Regions from separate parts of the Robertmurraya sp. FSL R5-0851 genome, predicted to be linked through region 1. Evidence: riboswitches for the same ligand, from Rfam matches in the RefSeq annotation. Region 1 holds a riboswitch; each other region holds the start of a gene.

Region 1 (4,220 bases):
AACTTAGTTGTACTGGATACAGATTCTGAATATGAAGCCATTAGATGTCAATCATCCATTTTATATTCCATCAGAAATGGGGAAGTTCTTGTTGAAACGATCCCGGCGGAAGTAAAAGTGAATATCCCCACTTTTACAAAATAATGTGATACTAACACTTCTGTGAGAAATGACACCGAGCGTCTCGCTAAGATGCTCTGGTGGAATTCAAAAAACGTGAATGTTGATACCAAAAATCTAATCTTATAAATACCTTAGGGGGTTTTAATTATGGAGCATATGGATAAAGATTTTGCATTAGAGCCAATTCCACAGGGGCACCGTAGAGGCTTTCTATCCATGTTTTTTGTCATGCTAGGTTTTACTTTCTTCTCTTCTAGCATGGTAGCTGGAGGAACGTTGGGTCAAGGGATGGGCATGAAGGAATTTATTGTCATTGTTTTGATCGGTAATTTAATTCTAGGTATTTATGCCGCGTTTCTTGGACTAATAGGAGCCAAGTCAGGACTAACTACTCATTTATTAACCAGTTATTCGTTTGGTAAGAAAGGCTCGTATCTTACTTCCTTTTTGTTAAGTGCGATTCAAGTGGGATGGTTTGGTGTGGGTGTGGCCACATTTGCCTTAATGGTGAACAAGGCAACGGGAATTAGCTTGCCCTTACTCATCATTGTATCTGGTATTTTAATGACCTCAACCGCTTATTGGGGGATGAAGGCATTAACCGCGCTTAGTATCGTGGCTGTCCCTGCCATTGCTATTTTAGGAAGCTTTTCGGTGTTCAAAGCGACGGCAGATGTGGGTGGCTTTACGGCTTTAATGCAACTAGAACCCACCGAGAGTATTTCTTATACGTTAGCTTTATCCATTTGTATTGGGTCATTTATCGGAGGAGCCACGTTAACGGCGGATTTTACGAGATTTTCAAAAAACAAAAGGGACGGCTTCCTAACTACCTTTATTGCTTATTTTATTGGTAACTCATTAATGTTTACTTTCGGTATGGTTGGAACATTAGCCATCGGTTATGCAGATATTTCTGATGTTATGGTTTCTCAAGGATTAATTATTCCAGCCATTATCGTTTTAGGTCTAAACATTTGGTCCACCAATGATAATTCACTCTATACATCGGGCTTGGGCTTTTCTCACATTACCAAATTACCAAAGAATAAAATCGTTTTATTTAATGGAATGCTAGGTACAGTGCTTTCCATGATTGTCTATAATAACTTCATTAGCTGGTTAACTATTTTAGGATCGACCATTCCTTCCATCGGTGCGATTATCTTAGTGGATTACTTCTTATTAAGAAGAAAAACGGGCTATCTTCAAACAGAAGTTAAAAATGTTAATGCAAATGCTATTGTTGCATGGGCCGTAGGTATAGTGGCAGCCAACTTATTACCTGGTATACCACCCGTTAATGCAATAGTAGCTGCCGTTATGGTCTATATTGCAGCTACATCACTTGAAATTGTAGCGAAGAGAGGTAGTATCGTAAAGGATGAAGTTACGACACCAGTTGAATAAGGCAATGTTATTTGACGGAGTGAAAACTTCGTCTATTTTTTTATTGGGAAACAGGGTTTACTTGAGGAAGTCTAAATTTTACATTTTCGTGAACTTCCTATTTATAGATTTACTTTCCATTTCAAGGGTGGTACACTTGATTCTATTAAAAACAATATATGGTGTTCGTTTTATACAGGTACTACTATATGTAGTTTAATAGGGAAATTCGGTGTGATTCCGATGCTGTCCCCGCAACTGTGAAGCTGACGATGATTCAATGCCACTATGCAACTGCATGGGAAGGGAATCGGAGAATGAAGCCAAGCCAGGAGACCTGCCTATATAAAACAGATGAATCATTTCTTCGGGGATTGAGGAATGGAGACGTAACCATTTTTTTATTTCTGAACGTTTCCATTTTAGGCTATCTCTTTTAAAGAGATAGCCTTTTTATATGACGACGAAAAGAGGGATTTGATGAAACTTTATGCTTAAACCATCTGAACTGCTGCTAGAAAACCTCCCTATTAAAAATGTAATCAACCACCATTCTTCACCTACATATCCTATTACGAAAGAACGTGATGATTTTGCTAATGATGAATACCTTACAAGAAGTAATCAAACGAGATAAATGTATGGTTCCGTTTTGTCCTGAAAAAATCATACAGGCTGTTGAAAAGGCTGAACGAGCTACAGAACCAGGAATGACAACGAACCTAGCTCAAAAGGTAGTGGAAGCTTTACATACACAAATCCAACAAAGGCAAATTTCAGTAGAAGAAATTCAAGACTTTGTTGAAATGGAGCTAGTGAAGAATGAAAGAATCGACGTAGCAACTGCCTATATTTTATACCGTGAAGAAAGAACGAAAGCTAGAAATGGAAAATCATTTGATACGATGGAGCAGATTATTCGTGCGGAATCAAACGATATTACGAAGGAAAATGCCAATATGAGTGCGGAGACACCTTCGGGTATGATGATGAAGTTCGCAAGTGAAACAACAAAAGCTTATACGACAGCCGAATTGTTGAAACCGGAACATCATTTCTTGCATCGAACGGGAGCGATCCATATCCATGACCTGGATTATTATCCAACTCGAAGCTTAACTTGCTTACAACATCCGCTTGATCAACTGCTCGAAAAGGGAATGGAGGTGAATCATGCTGCACTGCGTCGTCCCAACGGGATTCATGGGGCGGCAATTATGGCGTGTATATCTCTTGAGACTGCTCAAAATGAAATGCACGGAGGACAAGCCATTCCAGCATTTGATTTCTATATGGCTCCATTTGTTAAAGTAACGTATGAAAAAGAATTAAAGAAGGCTTGTGAATTTACGGGAAGTGATTTTGATAAATTAATGGCTGTTCCTATTTCTGTTTATAAGGAAAATGATTTGGATGGTTTGAGCGGAGAGGAAAGAGTCATTCAATATGCATTGAATCGTACCATAAATACGGTGTATCAAGCGATGGAAGGGTTTATACATAACATGAACAGCATTCATTCGCGCGGCGGGAATCAAGTTGTTTTCTCTTCCATTAATTACGGGACAGATACCTCTCCAGAGGGACGATGTGTGATGGAGCAGCTACTCCTTTCAACAGAACGTGGCGTTGGTTATGGGCATACAGCTATTTTTCCGATTCAAATTTTTAAAGTGAAAGACGGTGTCAACTTGAAAGAGGGCGATCCTAATTATGATTTATTCCAATTAGCTTGTCGCGTAACGGCAAAACGTTTCTTTCCAAACTTTATCAATTTAGATGCGCCCTTTAATCAGCATGAAAAATGGAGTGCCGGAGATCCAACACGTTATCTGTATGAAGCAGCTACCATGGGTTGTCGGACTCGTGTATTTGAAAATATTCATGGAGAAAAAACTTCCGTTGGTCGGGGGAATGCTTCCTTTACTTCTATTAATCTAGTGCGAATCGCATTAGAGACATGGGAAGAAGGAAAAAAAGAAAGAATTTCTGAAGGTGAGAAATGGAGCCGTTTTTATGAAAAACTTGAGTATTTACTAGAAGAAGTGGGTGAACAATTAAAAATCCGCTTTGATTTCCAAAAACAAGCTTTCGCGAAACAGTTCCAAACGGTCATGAAATATTTATGGCGGGGTGGAAGTGAATTAAAACCAGAAGACTCTATTGAAAAGGTAATCAATCAATCTACTTTAGCAATTGGATTTATTGGATTAGCAGAATGTTTACTCGTTTTAGTGGGGAAACATCACGGAGAATCGGATGAAGCACAAACAAAAGGGTTGGAAATCGTCACTTTTATGCGAGATAAATGTACGGAACTAAAAGAACGATATCAACTTAACTATAGCTTACTTGCTACACCCGCCGAGTCGTTATGCAAAAAATTTCCAAAACATGATCGAGAACGTTTTGGTGAAGTAGAAGGAATTAATACTCGAGAATACTATACCAATTCAAACCATGTCCCAGTCTGGCATCACTTGACTGCGGTTAAGAAAATGACCATTGAAGCACCGTACCATGCCTTAACGTTAGGTGGACATATTGCGTATATTGAATTAGATGGAAAAGCATTAGAAAACTGGCAGGCGATCGAAAAAATGGTGCTCATGGCCCATCAATTAGATATCGGCTATTTCAGCTTAAATCATACGATCTGTCGATGCATAGATTGTGGACACGAAACAAGCGATGCCGATGCAACCATA
Region 2 (4,220 bases), 1.5 Mb from region 1:
TCTTTTTGGAAATACTTCCTAAAAGGAGGTCGAATTATGTCGAAAGCACCTCTTATATAAGATCCGATTTGAAAATGAGTATGTAGTTCCCCACCTTCAAAATATAGATTTAACCTTCTTGATAAGGTGATTATTGATGTTGAAATACTTGCCTTTTCTTTCTCTGATAAAACCAGTTTACTAGCTAAAGATTTTAAATGATTATTAACAGGATTAACCGACATAATTTGCCTCCTCATGACAATATTCGCTAACTTTATTATATAATTTTTTCCAAGAATATAAAAATACACGAGAACCTCTATTCAAAAAAAGAAGAGAATCACCCTTCTCTCCTTATCCTGACATAAAACTCTTCAATTTCTACACTTTGACTTTATCCCAAAACACTAATACAAAGGCATCCTTAAGTGATTTCGTTATAAAACCTCTAATAAATTCCTTCAGTTAACATCCACTCCTATTTTGACATATCCCTAAATTCCTCTTTAAGCACCTATTTTTGCCGATTTTGATTCACTTTTGTGTAACGCTGTAAAAATATCCGATTTGTTTACTCAGCTACTAGTCCAGTAACATCTCGATCGTGCATATATTTATAGAACATGATTATATTTAGGTTAGGAAAGTGAAATAGTTGACACTAAAAGGACCACACATATCTAATATGTGTGGTCCAATTTTATTACCTTCTTCAACTAAAGGGGGCTTATCTACAGTATCAACGAAAAAAGGTTGATAGAATGCATCTTTTATCTTTATGTACATGTATGCAAAGATAAGTGGTTAAGGACTTGACGTGGAGCCTCTGTGGGCATGATTGGTCATGAAAGGCTGAAGCCGTTGTTTCATCTGGCATCCAAGCCTATCATACCCACCTCTCCACGTAAAGTCCTATCTTTGTGTACGTTGAATACTATAAATACTTACTGTTGATAATGCGTCTACAAAGATAGAAAACTGGCATTTTTGGTATCTTTACATACGTTAAATACTGTGAAAAATCATACTGTAGATAAGCCCCCTATAGTATAAGTGCATATGTTCATGTTCACAAACTTAGCTTTATTACAGGAATGCCCTCCTTTTTAAATCAGTTGCCAGTGACAACTATTAAGTGACCTGAACAAATATATTCCTTTTTTATTCCCCTTGTATTAAATACTTTAACATTGGAGGTGCAACTAAAGTCGTAAATATTATTACAATAATAATTGAAGTGAAGTATTATGGTTGTAACAGAGCTTCTTGTAGTCCAGTTGCTGCAATAATTATAGCAACTTCTCCTCTTGATACCATCCCAGCCCCTATAATAAACGATGTGGGTGAAGAAAAGCCTGTGAACTTCGCTCCTAATGCACCACCTAACAATTTCGTGAGGACCGCGTTTTTAATAAAATAAAGTTTTTTAATTGAATAATCAATTTCATAATTCACTACGAACATTAACAAATTTATTATCTGTCATTCAATTTCCGCTACAATCTTATTAAAGGCAAAGTGCTACCATGTAACCACTTTGTGTACCTCCAATCTTCTCCACAAGTTCTAGAAAAAATAACTATATTTTTTTGCGATAAAAATACGATTCATGAAAAGATTGTCATTTTAACTATTCTATGGTTTACTAATACGTAGTTTTATAGAATGTCTTCATTAGGTGCCTAAGTATAGGAGAATAGGGAAGTTTAAAACAACGCGGAGCCCGCCACTGTAGTCGAGGAGCTGCTGCAATGCCACTGGGAAACTGGGAAGGCGCAGCATGTGATGAATCGGAGTCAGGAGACCTGCCTAAGAGAAGTTCTACAATGTGGTTATGGCAAGACCTCAGCTTATTTAAGCTGGGTTTTTTTTGTATGGTCGGGAATTACCATTAAAGGAGGAAGTAAGTTAATTATGAAAAAATTAAAGGAAACAATTAGTTTAATTGATGGTTTGAACACAAAAGCTCAGGAACAAATGGAACAACATTTAAACTCACTAACTAAACCATTCGGAAGTTTAGGCTTGTTAGAATCACTAGCGATTAAAATAGCAGGTATAACTGGAAATGCACAACCTAATATTGACCCAGCAATGGTAGTGTTAATGGCGTCAGACCATGGTGTAACTGCAGAAGGAGTTTCAGCTTATCCATCAGAAGTTACTCAGCAAATGGTTAGAAATTTTATTACAGGTGGAGCAGCGATCAATGTTTTATCCCGAGCTTCAAATGCCTCAGTTCAGGTTGTTGATATAGGTATTAATGGAGAGTTGCAACTTCCAGGTTTAATCAACAGAAAAATACGCTTTGGAACAAATAACATGGTGCAAGGACCAGCTATGGAAAGGACAGAAGCAGTTTCGGCGATAGAAGTAGGAATTGAGGTAGCACAGTCAGCTATACAGAAAGGTGCGAGACTTTTAGCACTTGGAGAAATGGGAATCGGAAATACCACAGCAAGTAGTGCGATGGTCGCCGTACTCGGGCAGTTATCTGTTGATCAAGTCGTTGGGTTTGGAACAGGAATAAATACAGATGAAAAAGTAAAAAAAGCCAACGTTATTAAAAGATCAATTGAAATAAATCAACCCAATCCAGCTGATCCGATTGACGTTTTGGCAAAAGTCGGGGGATTAGAAATAGCAGGACTTGCTGGGATTGTGTTGGGTGCTGCAGCAGCACGAGTCCCTGTTTTAATAGATGGCTTCATCACAGCTGTGGCTGCGTTGACAGCGGTTCGAATGACTCCCGCATGTGTGCATTATCTTATTGCATCACATCAATCAGTGGAACCGGGTCATATCTTTGTAAATAAACTTTTAGGATTACAGCCACTTGTTAATCTAAACCTTCGTCTTGGAGAAGGAAGTGGGACGGCAATTGCACTTCCCATTGTGAGATCAGCTATTAAAATTGCAAATGAAATGTCTACATTCGAGCAAGCAGGCGTTTCTGGTTCAACTGATGGTTCGGTAAAAGGTACAGCAGAAGTAGCGAAGACATCTGAAATATTACCTACAGAACCTACATTGCAAATAGCAACTCTTCATGAGTTTGATGTGCAACAAAAACAAGGTGTCTATAATGCAATTTATAGCCGAAGGGATATTCGTTCATTTATAAAGCAACCAATTGAGGAGGAAAAACTGTACAGAATCTTAAAAGCAGCACACCATGCACCCTCAGTTGGCTTTATGCAACCGTGGAATTTCATTGCGGTTCGCTCAGACGAAATTAAACAGCAATTACATGACGTTGTTTCTAAAGAAATACAAGTAGCAGGAAAATATTTTGAAGATGATCGGTCTTTGTTGTATCCTAAGCTAAAACTTGAAGGTATTCTTGAGGCACCTGTTACGATTTGTTTTACGTGTGACCCGACAAGGAACGGGGATCATGTACTGGGACGCAATACGATACCAGAAACAGATGCCTATTCGGTAGTATGTGCTATGCAGAACTTATGGTTAGCTGCTCGGGCTGAAGGGCTTGGAGTTGGATGGGTTTCCTTTTATAAGAAACAAGACATACGAAAAATACTTAATATTCCGCCACATATCGAGCCTATCGGTTTGATGTCAGTTGGGTATACACATCAGTTTCAAGAACAACCTGTATTAGAGACAGTCGGATGGGGAAAACGAATACCAATAGACAATTTAATTTATACTGACAATTGGGGAAGCAATAAAACTAAATAGTTAAGTGACCATTATTTAGCTGGATTTGATAGAGTTATAAACGAAACGAGTCCTTCTTCATTAGAAGAACCGTTTCTAAATCTTTTATTAACATATGTTTCCCATATTGTTCTTACTAACCATAATGAATAATAAAGTTATTTCATTAAATGTCCCGATTACGGAAAACTGTCTTATTGAAAATCAATCAAATTTATATATGTTGATATAAATATAATAAACAGAACTTTCATAAAACCGGAAGTTCTGTTTGGTTTTATTGTCTTATTGAAACAGATAGGTAAGGGTTTGAGAGAATCGTTCCCTTTTCCCCCTGTTCACACCGTACGTGCGACTTTCACCGTATACGGCGTTCCAACTAATCCAATTCATTCAATTCTATGTACTCAAGTGAAATTAGTTTAATCTCAATCAAATCGTATAGTTTTTACATAAACTTCTGAGTTCATTTACTTTTCCCTTTTGTTTGCTGTTCAGTTGTAAATCATCAAGAATAGAATTAATTTTATTAATATCTTTCAGATGTACGAGCCTGT
Region 3 (4,220 bases), 1.6 Mb from region 1:
TCCCAGTGGATCGATTGTAAGGCTAATAGGTGATGCCATCCAAACGTACCTAGGCCGACCGCTCGATATTTTTGATTCGTTAATTCGGCTTGTCCGACTGGAATGGTATTTAGATCAATCACATTGTCTAGCATCCGCACTTGAATTCTGATTAATCGTTCAAGCTCATTGGCACCATAAGACTTTGCGAGATTGATCGAGGAAAGATTACATACAACAAATTCTCCCGGCTTTCTTACGATTACTAGATTGCCATCTTCGTCCTTGTATTCTTTTACAATCGTTGTACTCGACATGTTTTGGGCAATTTCGGTACATAAATTACTGCAGTAGATAGACGTTCTTCCTTCTGTACGCTTATTTGGATTTTGACGATTGACCTCATCTCGATAGAACATGTATGGTGTACCTGTTTCTAACTGTGCGACCATGATTCGGGCCATAATATCCATTGCACGGTAGGTTTTTCTTGGTAAAAGAGGCTGATTCACCGCTTCTTCGTATTTTTCCGTAAAATACTTTCTATCATTTTCATCATAAAAGTCTTCAAGTCCAAGAGGTGTTCCATTTTCGTCCTTCCAGCCCATCAGCTGCTTTACTTGGTGTGGACAGAATGTATGCCATTCCCCGATGCTTCTGCCATTTTCATCTTTTTCTAAAAGTTTTTCCATAAATAAATCTGGAATGGTAACTCCAGTGAAAATATCGTGAGCCTTTCTTCGTTCATCACCGTTATTGGTTTTTAGCTCAAGGAAGCCATTCATCACGTCTTTATGGAATATATCTAAATAAATGGCGACTGCTCCTTGTCTTTGCCCCAATTGATCGACACTTACAGCCGTATCATTAATCAATCGAATCCAAGGTACAACACCAGAGGACATCCCTTTGAACCCTTTGATATCGGAACCTAACGCACGAACCTTTCCGTAATAAATTCCGATGCCACCGCCTTCTTTACTTAAGCGAGCGATATCCCAATTGTTCAAATAAATCCCGTCAAGCGAGTCATCCACTGTGTCAATAAAACAAGAGGACAGCTGACCGAAGTTCTTCCCAGCATTGGATAAGGTTGGTGTTGCGACAGTCATATATAAATGGCTTAATGCCCAATAAGCTTCTTTTACTAACTCTAGTCTTTGGCCTTTCGATTCGTTCATCATGATAGTCATGGCAATCACCATGAATCTCTCTTGCGGCAATTCATATACCTTTCGATCATGATCTCTTGCAAGGTAACGATCGGCAAAGAGGAACAGACCAATATAGTTGAAAAGCTGATCTCGTTCCGGATTGATTCCCGCTGCTAATTGTTTAATTTCTTCCTCTGTATACATTTGCAGCAGTTTTGGAGAGTAAATTCCTTTCTCCGTTAACGTTGCTAGCAAATCGTAAAAGTCCCCATATGTATATGTGGAATCGTAGTTTCGGTTTTGTGAAGCTTGTTTGTATAGTTCCGTTAAATAGATTCGTGCGGCAACAAAAGTCCAATCCGGCTGGTCCATCGCGATTTTATTTAAAGAATAAAATAAAGCTTGTTGGCTCACTTCTTTTTTTGCTGCCTCTAATTCATTGATCATTTTTGTTATCTCTGTCGCGTCTAACTGATAAGTTGAAGAACACTCTTCAATCGCTCTTAACACCGACTTATAATCTTCATGTACATCTACTACTGTCATGCTCGTCCCTCCTGAAAATAAAAAATCCGCTAAGGTGGGTCCTTGAGCGGATGAAACGATTTCAGCAAAAGACAAACAGGCAAACACGATTTTGTCTTCTGTCGCCATCGTCTCATCTTCCCAAGTCCCCGAAGAAGTTGAAACATCTTAAGTAAGATAGGTCTCCTGACTTATGCTTCACTCTACTTTGAACCCTTCCCATTTAGGCACCTACTTCTCGTAAGCAAACTACACAGTGGTTTGTTCATTTTGTCAGCATTTACAGTTGCGGGGGCAGTTCTGGTCTTTCACCAGATTCCCTATTAAGCCGTGCGGCATCTTATCTTAAGGCAACAACACTATATATAGTTGGAATTTAATTTTATATACCCATATCTAGATAATACAAATTTAATACTAAAGGTAGTTTAGTAGATTAGCAAGTAGAAAATGTTTGTTTTGGTAAAATATTGTTGTTGACTTCGGGAGGACATGGGGCCTGTAGCTACTCACTATCGGCTGTGGATCAGGTTAAGCAACCGATCTGATAAATAGACGGAGGTATTCCGCTTAATTAGTAATTTTTTCTAAAAAAGACCTAAATAGACGGAGAGATTCCGCCTATTGTCTCAGAAAAATTGAAAATAGGGGTTTTTTCTTTGGATAAGCGGAAAACCTCCACTTATTTACCCCAAAACGAACTCCGTTCTACATTTAACGTAAAAATCTCCGGTTATTTTACTTTTGCTGGTTACTTGATTAAGGATAAGACAAATTTCAATATCTTCATGAACACCGTACTTCAAAACAGACGGTGAAGGTATCCCAATCAAAAGCACAACTAAAAAAGAAGAACTCCTTTTCATTTTCAAGGAGTTCTTCTTTTTTATATTTAATTCTCAGCTAACTTCGCCGGTACCACCTTTGGCGCCTCTTTTCCTTCTAGAGGATCCTCTGCTTGAGTGGCACGCTTGATAAAGAAAGCGAGAATGAAGGCAACAATTGAAATCCCTGTAGCCACTAGGAATGCATCGTTTATTCCTTCGAGCATCGCCTTCATCATGATCTGCTCTTTCATTTGAGCGATCATTTCAGCAGTTGGCTGTGCGACTCCTGCTCCTTGACCGGCTGCCGTCTTCATCGCTTCGTCAGCTAGTTCTTGAGCGTGTGTTTCTGTACGATTGGACATAACTGTAACGAGTAATGCGGTTCCGATTGCCCCAGCCACTTGGTTTAACGTATTGTTCATTGCTGTACCATGTGGATAGAAACGCGTCGGAAGTTGATTTAATCCGTTTGTTGAAACAGGCATCATAACAAATGACATCCCGATCATCCGGACCGTGTAAAGGATAACTAAGTGGGTATAGCTTAAATCTACCGTTAACTGACTAAACTCATACGTAGTGATCACCGTGATTCCTAAACCAATAAGCGCCAATACTCGCCCACCAAATTTATCAAACAATCTCCCCGTAATAGGAGACATAATCGCCATGGCGATGGCACCTGGTAGGAGCATTAGCCCTGCGTCCAGTGGAGAAATTCCACGAATCGTTTGAACATAAATGGGAATAAGGATCATTCCTGAGAACAATGCCATGTTGGTTACCATGGAAATAGTAGATGACAAGGCAAACATTGGGTATTTAAACACTCCAAAGTTTAACAACGGAGTGTCTTGCTTCATTTGTTTTAAAATAAATGTTACTAGCGAAATGAAACCGACGGCAATCGCCAGGTACACATGCGGACTGTCCCAGCCCTTGCTTCCTGCTGAGCTGAAGCCGTAAAGGATTCCACCAAATCCAATACTTGATAAAAGTAAGGAGAAAAAGTCTAAACGAAGATTACTCTTTTCTTTCTTATCTTTTAAAAGGAAGAATCCGATTAATACCACTACTACTGAAATAGGGGTAATAAAGTGGAAAAGCATTCTCCAATCATAGTGCTCAATAATCCACCCTGATAAGGTAGGTCCAATCGCTGGCGCAAACATGATAATTAAACCAAATACCCCCATCGCTGTTCCTCTTTTTTCAATTGGGAAGCTAACAAGCATGACGTTCATAAGCAATGGCATCATAATGGCCGATCCGGATGCCTGAAGCATACGTCCTGCTAAAAGAATCGGAAATTCGTGAGCCACACCAGCAACTAGTGTACCGATCGTGAATAAACTCATAGCGACTAAAAATAAATTACGAACAGAATATTTCTGTATTAAGAAGGCCGTAGCCGGAATTAATATCCCGTTAACGAGCATAAAGCCTGTAGTTAACCATTGAACCGTGGCAGCTTCTACCTCTAAATCCTTCATGATGGATGGCAAAGCAATATTTAATAAGGTGTTATTTAAAAACGTGATGAAAGCCCCAATTAACAGAACTCCAATAATTCCGTATGGCGGCCGTTTATCTTGTTTTTCAGCCATGTATGTTCCCCCTATACTATAAGTCCAATAAAATGTACTTCAGTTATATACTTAACATATATTATACCCTCAGTACAAAAAATGCAATGGAAAAACACAGCTAAATAATGGGTTTGTAACCTTCAGAA
Region 4 (4,220 bases), 2.0 Mb from region 1:
AGATAGAACAGGAATGCCATGAGATTCGAGAAACTCGCGAATGTATAAATATTGACGAACAATTCTTTCGAAAGGTTGGTCCTCTTCATAGATTTCAAGTGCTTGGTGAAGAGCGGAAATAAGATTAGATGAATGGGTAAAGGGGACTCCGTCGTTCTCAATATACCATCCGAGATCCAGATAGCTTGGAATCGATTCATCCTTTTTTATGTAATGCTGGTGAAACACAATGGAAAGACCTGAATACGAGCCCAGTGCTTTCCCGCTAACTCCTGAGGCAAGATAGATATTTGAGAGATTCACAGGGCTAGCTCCTATGGAACTAATAGCATCAAGGCAGATCTTTATATCTTTTTCTGCGCAAGCCTCCCTCATATCAGCTAAAGAGTTGAGAACACCAGTCGATGTTTCGCAATGGGTAAACCAGATCCACTCAGGGTTATGCTTTTGGATAACCTCCTTTATTTCTTTCAAAGTAAATGATGTTCCCCACGGTATTTCATAACTTTCAAAAGATAAGCCAGCACGGATGGCGTGACCTTGCAGTCGCTTTCCAAACTCCCCGTTAATAAAAATGACTCCATTCGAAAGTTTTTTCAACTGCATGGCGATGACTTCATTCGCAAGCGTTCCAGATCCAAGAAGAAGCTGGCAATTGGCAGCTTTGGTTAACCTCAAAAGCTTTTCCTTTACAGAATTAAATAATGTTAGAAAGGCTTTAGAGCGATGAGAGATGGGTGGACTCATAAGCGCTTTGGTCACATCATCTGCTACCATAATGGGTCCGGGTATAAACCGTCTAGAAGAAATCCCTATGCGTGAAGAGACTTGTTTTTCAAAGGTGTCTCTAGTGATATACATCGGATGAAATTGTGCCTCTTCTGTTCCAACTGGATCATGAAACACGGTGAAGCCGAGTTGTGTGTACAGCTTTGTTTGTCTGGTCGTTCCTGAGATAACGGCTGCGTCGTACCCTTGCTTGATACAGTAGTTGGCTAATAATTGGGAAAGGCCTAGAAACACTCTTCCGTTCCGATTTTTTGCATCAACTGCGAGGAGGCGGATTTCGCATAAAAGATGAGCTTGAAAGGGAAGATGATCTTCTACTGGACCAATTTTTTTATCAATGGAAAAAGGTCGCTTGTCTCGAACCGCAATCATTCCAATGAGCTGTTTGTTTTTTAAGCAAATGAGGTACGTATTTTCTGCATGAAAAGGGTCAACTCTTCTTTCTGTATCAGACTTTGGATGCTGTGGGATCTCTTCGACAAAGGTACGATAATTTAGCTTATGAATTTGCTCCATTTCTTCTTCGCTTCTTGCAATTTTAAAAAGCAAGCCCATTTGGTTTCCCCCTATATTCTTTCTTTTATATTGGCTGTTTTCGTAAAGTTTGTTGTTTTGGAAAAATCCAGAAGCCGGATTTTTCCCCGCATAACGCTGAGTTTATTGGTCTATTTGGAGAGTAGCTCTTTTCTAAGGAGGATAAAATCCTGATTGGCTGCTGAAACATATAGTTTAATTCTGAAAAAGTGTTTATATAGCAACAATGTTTTAGAAAAGAGCCTTTATATTTGTTCGATGAGCAAAAAGAATCGTGATTATGGTGAGTGCAATTATGCCGACGCCGGTGTATGTATAAGACTCAATAAAGAAATAGATTGGAAGAATGCATAGGCTTAGCAGACCAGACATTGTAAAACTTCGGGAAAAAGGATATGTGATGGCGAAGCTAACGAGTATGACCACGATTACGGTCGGTTCAAAAGTAATGATTCCTCCGAGAAAGCTAGAGATTCCTTTTCCGCCCTTAAAGGAAAGGGTGATGGGCCAAATATGTCCTACAAGGACTAGTAGAAATCCTGCTAATTGAATTTCCTCTGAAAAGCCTAGCATTCTGCCAAGAAGGATAGCTGCCGCTCCTTTAGACGCATCTCCTAAAAAGGTAGCGACAAAGGCCGTCTTATTTAAACTTCGCCCGATATTACGAGCACCCACGTTTCCACTGCCGACCTTCCGAATATCCATCCTTCCAAACAGTCTTCCAATAATGTATCCAAACATGATGCATCCAATGAAGTAGGATAAGAAGAAATAGACCACTACTACCATAGACATGACCTCCGCGCTATGTTGTATATATTCCATATTATGCTAAGCAAAACCTCTTCACAATAAGAAGTTACTGTCCGCCCCAGGTGGACAAAACAGGGTGAAGTGTCCACGGACGGTGTCTGACACCTTTTTGACACCTTTTTGTTAAAAAGGGTTGCGTTTTTTGGGCTTGGTTGGTGTATAATCAGACGTAGCAGAAAATTTCATAATTCGACTAGTAGTAGGTGTTTTCATGATTGAAGACTTAAAAAGGAAGTTGGTGAAATTCCAACGCGGTCCCGCCACTGTAAATGGGAGCAAGCTGCAAGTATACCACTGTACATTATATGTATGGGAAGGTGTAGCAAGCAATGACCATAAGCCAGGAAACTCGCCTATTGCTATACACCGAATTTCCTACGAGGATAGGAGTGGTGTGGCAGACCCTTACCTATTATTTTATTTCTAATCAGTGTAAAACGTCTATCATACCAACATCTTCCTGCCTTTGTAGGAAGATGTTTTTTATTTTTTACATTATACAGGGGGAAAGAACATGCGCCAAAAGTTTTACGCACTATTTGCATTACTCGTACTATCACTAGGGATTCTTGCTGGTTGTGGGAGCACAACGGAAAACACAGAAGAAAACCAAAACACAGAAGGTCAAACGGAAAAAGCGGAAAAAGCGGCCTTTCCAGTTACGATCAAAGATGCATTAGATAATGAAGTAGTAATAGAGGAAGAACCAGCATCAATCATTTCTCTAATTCCTAGTAACACGGAAATTATTTACGAATTGGGACTAGGAGATAAAGTTGTGGGGTTAACAACAAATGATACGTACCCAGAAGAAACAGCAGAGGTTGAAAAAGTAGGAGATTTCAATGTAGATATTGAAAAAGTTATTGCACTTAATCCAGATTTAGTGTTAGCACACGAATCTTCAGCAGCCTCTTCTGAAGCTGGTTTTCAGCAAATGAGGGATGCAGGTATCAAGGTGTTCATCGTAAATGATGCCGTTAATTTTGAAGATGTCTACGATACAATTGGTATAATCGGTCAACTGACAGGAACAACAGAAGAAGCAGAAGCGTTAACTGCTGACATGAAAGCTAAAATTGAAGAAATTAAAGAAAAAGCAGCTACAGTGACAGAAAAGAAAAAGGTATATATTGAAATATCTCCAGCTCCAGATATCTATTCAGTTGGTAAAAACACATTCATGGATGTCATGCTACAAACCATAAATGCAGAAAATGCAACGGGAGATCTTGAGGGCTGGCCAAGCATTGACCAAGAATCTATCCTTGAACGTAATCCCGATGTCATTATTGCTACTTATAATTACATTGAAGACCCTGTAGGTCAGCTAATGGCAAGAGAAGGTTGGGCGGATGTAAGTGCGATCAAAAATAAGCAGGTGGTTGATGTTAATCCAGATCTTGTTAACAGACCAGGTCCAAGGGTCGTTGAAGGGGTAGAGGAACTTGCAAAAGCCGTATATCCGGAAGTATTTAATAACTAATCGAATAGTAGCCTACACCATGGGAGCCTCGTTTCTCCTATTGGCTATTGTACTAGGTATCTCACTAGGAACCGTGAAAGTTCCGATCTTAAGTACGATTCAAATCTTACTTGCACAAATCTTTCCATTTATATCACTAGATGGAGTTGACCAAATGTATGTAAACATTGTATCGAATATCCGTCTGCCAAGAGTCATCTTAGCAGGACTTGTTGGAGCAGCTCTAGCGATTGCTGGAGCTGCCTTTCAAGGTTTACTCAGAAATCCACTGGCAGACCCCTATACATTAGGCGTATCCTCAGGTGCTTCGGTTGGAGCAGTTGTTACCTTGTTTTTTCAACTGTCACTTCCAGTCATTGGGGCATTCACCCTTCCTGTTCTCAGTATTTTGTTCTCTTTTATCACTATTTTCCTCGTATTAGGTTTTGCACAAAAAATAGAGCGATCGATGCGAGTGGAGACGATTATCTTAACAGGAATCATTTTTAGCTCCTTTCTTGGAGCCCTTATCTCATTAATGATTGCCTTAACAGGTGAGGAGTTACGTCAAATTATTGGATGGTTACTAGGTAGCGTTTCTATGAGAGGCTGGGTATAC

What was found. Region 1 has a riboswitch for cobalamin ahead of MKX65_RS11275 (anaerobic ribonucleoside triphosphate reductase). Riboswitches for the same ligand answer to the same signal wherever they lie in the genome.
Region 2: it holds a riboswitch for cobalamin, as region 1 does, so the genes downstream of both, cobT (nicotinate-nucleotide--dimethylbenzimidazole phosphoribosyltransferase) here and MKX65_RS11275 (anaerobic ribonucleoside triphosphate reductase) in region 1, are expected to answer to the same signal.
Region 3: it holds a riboswitch for cobalamin, as region 1 does, so the genes downstream of both, MKX65_RS03265 (ribonucleoside-diphosphate reductase subunit alpha) here and MKX65_RS11275 (anaerobic ribonucleoside triphosphate reductase) in region 1, are expected to answer to the same signal.
Region 4: it holds a riboswitch for cobalamin, as region 1 does, so the genes downstream of both, MKX65_RS01215 (helical backbone metal receptor) here and MKX65_RS11275 (anaerobic ribonucleoside triphosphate reductase) in region 1, are expected to answer to the same signal.

What each region holds. Positions count from the first base shown of each region.
Region 1 covers NZ_JBBOOE010000001.1:2,225,979-2,230,198, reverse strand. The annotation lists gene codA (cytosine deaminase) at 1-144, shown strand, start outside; gene codB (cytosine permease) at 271-1,533, shown strand; cobalamin riboswitch at 1,693-1,871, shown strand; gene MKX65_RS11275 (anaerobic ribonucleoside triphosphate reductase) at 2,100-4,220, shown strand, end outside.
Region 2 covers NZ_JBBOOE010000001.1:3,676,884-3,681,103, forward strand. The annotation lists gene MKX65_RS27140 (SMODS domain-containing nucleotidyltransferase) at 1-239, opposite strand, end outside; partial or broken gene MKX65_RS18925 (cation:proton antiporter domain-containing protein) at 1,144-1,386, opposite strand; cobalamin riboswitch at 1,642-1,809, shown strand; gene cobT (nicotinate-nucleotide--dimethylbenzimidazole phosphoribosyltransferase) at 1,897-3,684, shown strand.
Region 3 covers NZ_JBBOOE010000001.1:627,554-631,773, reverse strand. The annotation lists gene MKX65_RS03265 (ribonucleoside-diphosphate reductase subunit alpha) at 1-1,679, opposite strand, end outside; cobalamin riboswitch at 1,819-2,016, opposite strand; gene MKX65_RS03260 (DHA2 family efflux MFS transporter permease subunit) at 2,551-4,092, opposite strand.
Region 4 covers NZ_JBBOOE010000001.1:221,922-226,141, forward strand. The annotation lists gene MKX65_RS01205 (aminotransferase class V-fold PLP-dependent enzyme) at 1-1,344, opposite strand, end outside; gene MKX65_RS01210 (glycerol-3-phosphate acyltransferase) at 1,555-2,112, opposite strand; cobalamin riboswitch at 2,321-2,507, shown strand; gene MKX65_RS01215 (helical backbone metal receptor) at 2,651-3,622, shown strand; gene MKX65_RS01220 (FecCD family ABC transporter permease) at 3,585-4,220, shown strand, end outside.